3 regions of the Arthrobacter sp. YAF34 genome follow, and region 2 is predicted to be linked to each of the others. Evidence: riboswitches for the same ligand, from Rfam matches in the RefSeq annotation. Region 2 holds a riboswitch; each other region holds the start of a gene.
What was found. A riboswitch is a leader RNA that binds a small molecule or an ion and turns the genes downstream of it on or off. The one in region 2 is predicted to bind thiamine pyrophosphate.

Region 1 (2,191 bases), on a different contig from region 2:
GGTGGACCGGGCCGTTGCCGGTGCCGACGTCCAGGGCCGAGGCTTCGCGAAGCGCGCCGAGCAGCCAGGGCTTGACCTCCCGCAGCGCCGCTTCCCAGTCCCCCACCCGGGCCTGCACGGTGGCCATGGCCGAGGACAGCGAGCAGCCGGTGCCGTGGCTGTTGCGCGTGGCGATCCGCTCCCCCGGCACCACCACGGTCTCCTGGCCCAGCAGCCCTGCGGTGTTGACCAGCGCGTCCGGGCAGCCGGCGTCGGGCTGTCCGGCGCCCGACGGCCCCGACTGAAGGTGGCCGCCCTTGACCAGGACGGTGGTGCCGGTCTGGGCGGCCAGCCGCTTGCCCTGGGCCAGGGCCTCCGCCCAGTCCTCGGCGGCAGGCTCTTTGAGCAGGATGGCGAGTTCGGCGAGGTTGGGTGTGATGAGGTCCGCCAGCGGCAGGAGGGCCTGCAGGGCGGCCTCGGCCGATTCCTGCAGCAGCCGGTCGCCGCTGGTGGCGACCATCACCGGGTCCAGGACCACGACGGCGGGCCGCACTTTTTCCAGCCAGCCGCGGACGGCGTCAATCACCGTTGCGTCGCCGAGCATCCCGATCTTGGCGGCATCGATGCCGATGTCATCGCTGATCGCGTCCAGCTGCGCGGTGAGGAACGCCGCCGGAGGCACGTGAACGGCGCGCACGCCCTGGGTGTTTTGCGCGGTGAGGGCCGTGATGGCGGCCATGCCGTAGCCGCCGTTGGCTGCGATGCTCTTCAGGTCGGCCTGGATCCCGGCCCCGCCGGACGGGTCCGAGCCGGCGATGGCCAGCACGCGGGGAATGTGGCGCGGCTCGGGGTGCTCGCCGAGCCGAACCTTGCCGGGCAGAAAATTGGCCGGAAGAAAATCCCTGGACAGAGAATCACTGGACAGAGAATCACTAGACAGAGAATCACCGGACAGAAACTCGGACGGATTCGATGGTGCGGGCACGTCAGACATCCCTTCGCCGGTGCTAACCGGACAGGTTCAACGGGTGTGGATCTCAGCCGGCCCGATGCGCGGCACCCCGTGTCAGGGCTCCAGCCTAGCGTTGCCTCCGGGATGTCCGGTTAACGGCGAAACGGGCCCGGCCCGGGCCGCGGCAGGTGCCTTGGCTTCGTGAACCGATCCGGCCGCAGCCTGGCGCGTTGCCTCGCGATGCTCCACGGACGTCTCGTTGGCCGCCCCCTGGGCGCGGCTGGCGCTCCGGTTGCGGCGGCCGCGGCGGCCGCGCGTCGACCCGGTGTCCGCTGCCGGTGAGGACGGCGCCTCGGCAGCGGACTGTTCCTGCTTGGCTTCCTGCTTGGGTTCCTGCTTGCCTGCCTCGGCGTCGCCCAGGTTCGCGAACGCCTCGGTCAGCAGATCCAGCGTCAGGGCTGGCTCCTGCGCGTCCTCCGCGTGCTCGACGAAGGGCAACGCGACTTGCTCGCCGCCGAACGTCAGCACGGTCGCGGGGCGGCCGGCTGCCTCGTCGGCGGCTGCGAGCTTCGTGACGGCGTCGACGGCGGCCTTGCGGGCCCCCGCGTCGCTGACGGCGGCGGCCTCGCCGTCGTGCAGGTGGGCGGCGTGCGCCGCGGCAGCAATGTTCGCCAGCGCGGCACGCGTTGCTTCAGCCTTGGCGTGGCGTTCGGCCTCGGTGGGCTCGGCGTGGACAGCGGCCGGCGCCGACGGCGCGGCCGGCGTGCCCTCAGTGCCCTGGCTTCCCCGGCCGCGGCGCCGGCTCTTACGTTCGGTGCGGGCGGCAGGCGCGGCCTCGGCGCGCGGCACGTAGTGCTCCGCGGCGACCGTGTTGGCGCGGCGGTGTTCGACGGGCTCGTCGTGGGTGACGATGCCGCGGCCGGCGCAGGCCTCACACTGCTCGCCGAAGACTTCCAGCAGCCCGGTGCCCATCCGCTTGCGGGTCATCTGCACAAGGCCCAGCGAGGTCACCTCGGCCACCTGGTGCTTGGTGCGGTCCCGGCCCAGGCACTCCACCATGCGGCGCAGCACAAGGTCACGGTTGGATTCGAGCACCATGTCGATGAAGTCGATCACGATGATGCCGCCGATGTCGCGCAAGCGCAGCTGCCGGACGACCTCCTCGGCCGCCTCCAGGTTGTTCTTAGTGACAGTTTCCTCGAGGTTGCCGCCGCTGCCGGTGAACTTGCCGGTGTTGACGTCCACCACGGTCATGGCCTC
Region 2 (2,191 bases):
CCTGCTGCACCAGCCCGGCGCGGCCGCGCTGCGCCCGCGGCGGGGCGCCGTCGATCAGGAGGCTTCCGGTCTCGTCTGAGTCGTCGGAGTCGCCGGCCGGCCCGGACGCGCCGTCTCCGAGCACACCAGCCAGGGCGTGGAGCAGGGTCGACTTGCCGGCGCCGGAGGGGCCCAGCAGGAGCACGCGCTCCCCGGGCCGGATGTCCAGGTCAAGGCCGTTGACGGCCGGCTTGGACCGGCCGGCGTGCCGCCAGCCCCAGCCGCGTGCCGTTACGGCGGCCGGCCGGACGCCCGTTGGGGATGTCATGAATCGTCTACACCGTTTCAGAGGGGTTTGGAGGTGCGGTTCAGGAGAAGACGGGCTCCGTGGCGGCCTTGCGCGAGGCAAAGGAGGCAAGCACGCCCGTCTTGGCCAGGCCGCGGGTGGCCAGCCACGCCAGTCCGCCGGCAATCACGGCGCCCGAGATGGTGGTGAAGACGATGTAGGCGAGTTTGTCCCCGGCTTCGTAGGCGATGTTCCAGCCCCACGGCAGGAACGAGTCGTTCAGGCCGCAGAAGAGGCCCGCGCCGGCACCGGCCAGCACCGATACCGGCAGGTTGAACTTCTTGTAGAGGAAGGCCGCGAAGACCAGTTCCGCGCCGAGGCCCTGCAGGACGCCGGAGATCAGGACCGTGGTGCCGTATTGCGAGCCCATGATGAGCTCGCCCGTGGCCGCCACGGTTTCGCAGAAGAGGGCAGCGCCGGGCTTGCGGATGATGAGCATGCCCAGCACCGCGGGGATCATCCATCCGCCGGCGTAGAGTCCGCTGAGCGGCGGGTAGAGCGCGCTGAGGGGGGTTGAAATCAGGTTGGCGCCCTGATCCCAGGCCCAGAAGATGACGCCGCCGGCCACGGCAATCAAGGCGGCCACCACAATGTCCACTACCCGCCAGGCGTAGTTGTGCCGGGCGGATGAGCGGCTGGCCGAACCAGGCTGTGCTGAAATATCTGTCATGTCGTCCTCCTGAGGAACAGGAGGGGAGGGTGCGGCCGGCCGCGGCTTCCGCCGCCCTCCGGGCACCCTGAGAACTCGACTCCCTTGCGCCGGTACTAACCGGATCAGGTTCGAGGGTCTGCGGCTGTCCGCACTCTCAGCGCCCACCGATGTTCTCCCCGGATTCTTCCGGCGATGCCCGACGGCGGCGCTCCCCTGTCGTGATTATTTCGCCCTTGTGGGCTGGCTCAGTTTACACCCGGACGGCCGGGTTTTCAGCGGCGTTCCGTCACAATCCGGGCCGGACAGCGACGGTCCCGGCGGGCGGGAACGCCGTGGTTGGTAGAGTCGTCGTGTCGGACACCCGGACCCGCCAGCGGGCGGCCTCGCCCCCACCGGAAAGCTGGAAATATTTTGACGCACATACCGGCCACGCACGGTCCCTCCCGGGAATACGACCCCGACTCGAACGAGCCGCAGCCGCACGGATCCCTGGCGGCCCTCATCGGCCGCGTGCTGGCCGAGATGGATGCGCTCCAGTTCGCATCCTTCAGCAAGGACGACGCCCTGGACCTCGGGCTCCTCCTGGTCGAGTTGGGCAGGCAACGCTCGCTGCCCATCGCCGTCGACATCACCAAAGGCGAACAGGTGCTCTTCCACGCCGCGCTGGACGGCGCCACACCGGACAATGAGCGCTGGATCAACGCCAAGAAGCGCACGGCCCAGCGGTACGAGGTCCCTTCCTTGCTGGTGGGCCTCCGGGCCCGCGCGGCCGGAGGAAGGATCGAGGACAACGCGTGGTTCGATCAGACGGAGTTCGCCGCCCACGGCGGCGCGTTCCCGATTTACCTGCGCGGCACAGGGGCCGTGGCGGTCGTCACCGTCTCCGGGCTGCCCCAGAAGGCGGACCACGACCTCGTCGTCGAGGCGCTGCGGACGGTCCTCACACCGGGATCCTAGGCGGCGCCAGTGCCGGCGTCCTCCGGGACAGCCGGATCAAGGCAATTCCCACCGCCGTGAACCAGGCCCACATCAGGATGCCGTACACCAGGTAGATCTCTGGAACGGCGAACCGGAGTGCCTCCGCCGCGGTGGCATAGCGGAGCTGCATGTCGGACCCGACAGGGCCCGGCGCGAGCGTGCCGGCCGCGTTCGCGTAGCTGTCACTGAGATCGACCAGGATCAGCGATCCGCGGCTCGCGACCGGTACGGCCAGG
Region 3 (2,191 bases), on a different contig from region 2:
CCACTTCCACGAGCGCACCCGCCCGGCGGACTGGTACGAGTCGCTCATGAAGGCCTACGTGATCGACACACTTTACGCGGACTACTACCGCGCGGTCGCCCGGTATGTCGACGCCGGGACCCGGGAGCTGATCGGGCAGATCCAGTCCGCCGAGGAAGCCACGGCCGTGCTGCAGGAGCGGCTCAAGGCGGCCCTGGCAGATGACCCGCGGCTGGCGTCGCGCCTGGCGCTGTGGGCCAGGCGCCTGCTGGGCGAGGCCCTGACCCTGGCCCAGCGGGTGAGCCTGGAGTACCCGCTCCTTGGCGGCCTGTCGGGCCTGGACGACGCCGGCGCCAAGGAGCTGGTCGACTCCCTGACAGTCGAGCTCGCGGCGAACCATTCGCGCCGGATGGCCGGGCTGGGTCTCGCCGGCTAGCCTTGCCGCGAAGCGTGGTCAGGAATCAGCGGCGTCCAGTGCCGCCAGCAGTGCGCCGGCGGCGTGGGCCGGATCATCGGCGTCGGTGATGGCCCGGACCACAACGATCCGCCGGGCGCCGGCGTCGACGACTTCCTCCACATTGCCGAGGTCGATGCCGCCGATCGCGAACCACGGCAACGGGCTCCCGGCCCGGCCGGTCGCCTCGGCGGCGTAACGCACCAGGTCGAGGCCGACGGCGGCCCGTCCCGGTTTCGTGGGAGTCGCCCACACGGGTCCCACGCAGAAGTAGTCGAGTCCCTTGCGCCCGGGCGAGGAAGCGATGGCGGCGTCCACCTGTTCGGGGCTGTGGGTGGACAGGCCGATCACGGTGTCCTTGCCGAGGAAACCGCGGGCGGCGTCAAGGGAAATGTCCTTCTGCCCGACATGGAACACCGGCGCCCCCGACAGGGAGCCGATGTCCGCCCGGTCATTGACGGCCCACAGCCGGCCGTGGCGCTGCGCTGCGGCGTGCAGGACCTCCAGGAGTTCGAGTTCCTCGCTTGCTTCGAGCGATTTGTCGCGCAGCTGGATGATGTCCACCCCGCCGGTGAACGCGGCGTCCACGAAGTCCGCGAAGTCGCCGCGGTCCCGGCGGGCATCGGTGCACAAGTAGAGGCGGGCAGTGGTGTGGAGGGAATCCTGGCTCATGAGAGAAGCCTAGTTCCTCTAAACTGGGCGCATACCGCGGGAGCCCGCAGCGGCCATGCCAACGCTGCCCGGCTGAGAGGGCGTCAGAGCCGACCGCTTGACCTGATCCGGTTAGTACCGGCGTAGGGAAGGAATTGTTCATGGGCACACGAGCAAGCCATGCAGCCGAAGGCACAGATGACGCCGCTTCCCGGGTTTGTGACGCCGGGCCCGGTGCCGCTGAGGGGAAGCCGGCACGGCGCACCGCTCATGCGGACATCCCAGCAGGGGAGATCCCGGCAGCGGAAATCCCAGCCGACGAGATCACGGCCGACGTTGCGGTGATCGGCGGCGGCGTGATCGGCCACGGCATCGCCTTCGAGGCCAGCCGCGCCGGCCGGTCGGTGGTCGTGATCGATGACGCGCCCGGCAGCGGGGCCAGCTGGGCCGCGGCAGGCATGCTGGCCCCCGTCAGCGAACTGCACTACCAGGAAGAGCAGCTGCTGGAACTGATGCTCGAGTCGTCCCGGCTGTGGCCCGGGTTCGCGGCCGGGATCGACGCCGGTGCCACCGGCACGGCACCCAACACCGCGTCCGGGACCGGCTATTTGACGACGCCGACGCTCGCCGTCGGAGCCGACGCGGCGGACCGGCGCGCCCTCGCGGATCTCCGGGAAGTCCAGCAGGCGTGCGGCCTCACCGTGGAACCCCTGACTGTGCGCGAGGCGCGAGGCCGGGAGCCCCTGCTGAGCCCCGGCATTTCGTGCGCCTTCGACATCCCGGCCGACCACCAGGTGGACCCCCGCCTGCTGATCGCCCGGATCTCGGAGTTGCTCGGCGCCGCCGGCCGCGGCAGCTTGGTCCGGCGCCGCGCGGCGGGGCTGCTCTGGGAAGGCGGACGCGTTGCGGGGGCCCGGCTTGCCGGCGGCGGTTCCGTGCTCGCCGCGGAAACCGTGGTGGCCAACGGGCTCGGCGCCGCCGGGCTCACCGATCTGCCTGCCGGCTTGTCCCTGCCGCTGCGGCCGGTCTACGGCGACATCCTCCGGCTCCGGGTGCCCGCGCACCTGCAGCCCCTGCTCACGGCCACCGTGCGGGGCATGGTGCGCG

Region 1: another riboswitch for thiamine pyrophosphate. It lies ahead of AB4Y72_RS15345 (bifunctional hydroxymethylpyrimidine kinase/phosphomethylpyrimidine kinase); the one in region 2 lies ahead of AB4Y72_RS13785 (ECF transporter S component).
Region 3: another riboswitch for thiamine pyrophosphate. It lies ahead of thiO (glycine oxidase ThiO); the one in region 2 lies ahead of AB4Y72_RS13785 (ECF transporter S component).

The regions. Positions count from the first base shown of each region.
Region 1 covers NZ_JBFRCV010000012.1:138,055-140,245, forward strand. Annotated here, with positions in the region: gene AB4Y72_RS15345 (bifunctional hydroxymethylpyrimidine kinase/phosphomethylpyrimidine kinase) at 1-814, opposite strand, end outside; TPP riboswitch at 956-1,053, opposite strand; gene AB4Y72_RS15350 (Rne/Rng family ribonuclease) at 1,046-2,191, opposite strand, start outside.
Region 2 covers NZ_JBFRCV010000010.1:135,590-137,780, forward strand. Annotated here, with positions in the region: gene AB4Y72_RS13780 (ABC transporter ATP-binding protein) at 1-307, opposite strand, end outside; gene AB4Y72_RS13785 (ECF transporter S component) at 348-995, opposite strand; TPP riboswitch at 1,059-1,202, opposite strand; gene AB4Y72_RS13790 (heme-degrading domain-containing protein) at 1,389-1,934, shown strand; gene AB4Y72_RS13795 (hypothetical protein) at 1,918-2,191, opposite strand, start outside.
Region 3 covers NZ_JBFRCV010000008.1:179,990-182,180, reverse strand. Annotated here, with positions in the region: gene AB4Y72_RS11905 (ferritin-like fold-containing protein) at 1-415, shown strand, start outside; gene thiE (thiamine phosphate synthase) at 434-1,105, opposite strand; TPP riboswitch at 1,132-1,252, shown strand; gene thiO (glycine oxidase ThiO) at 1,246-2,191, shown strand, end outside.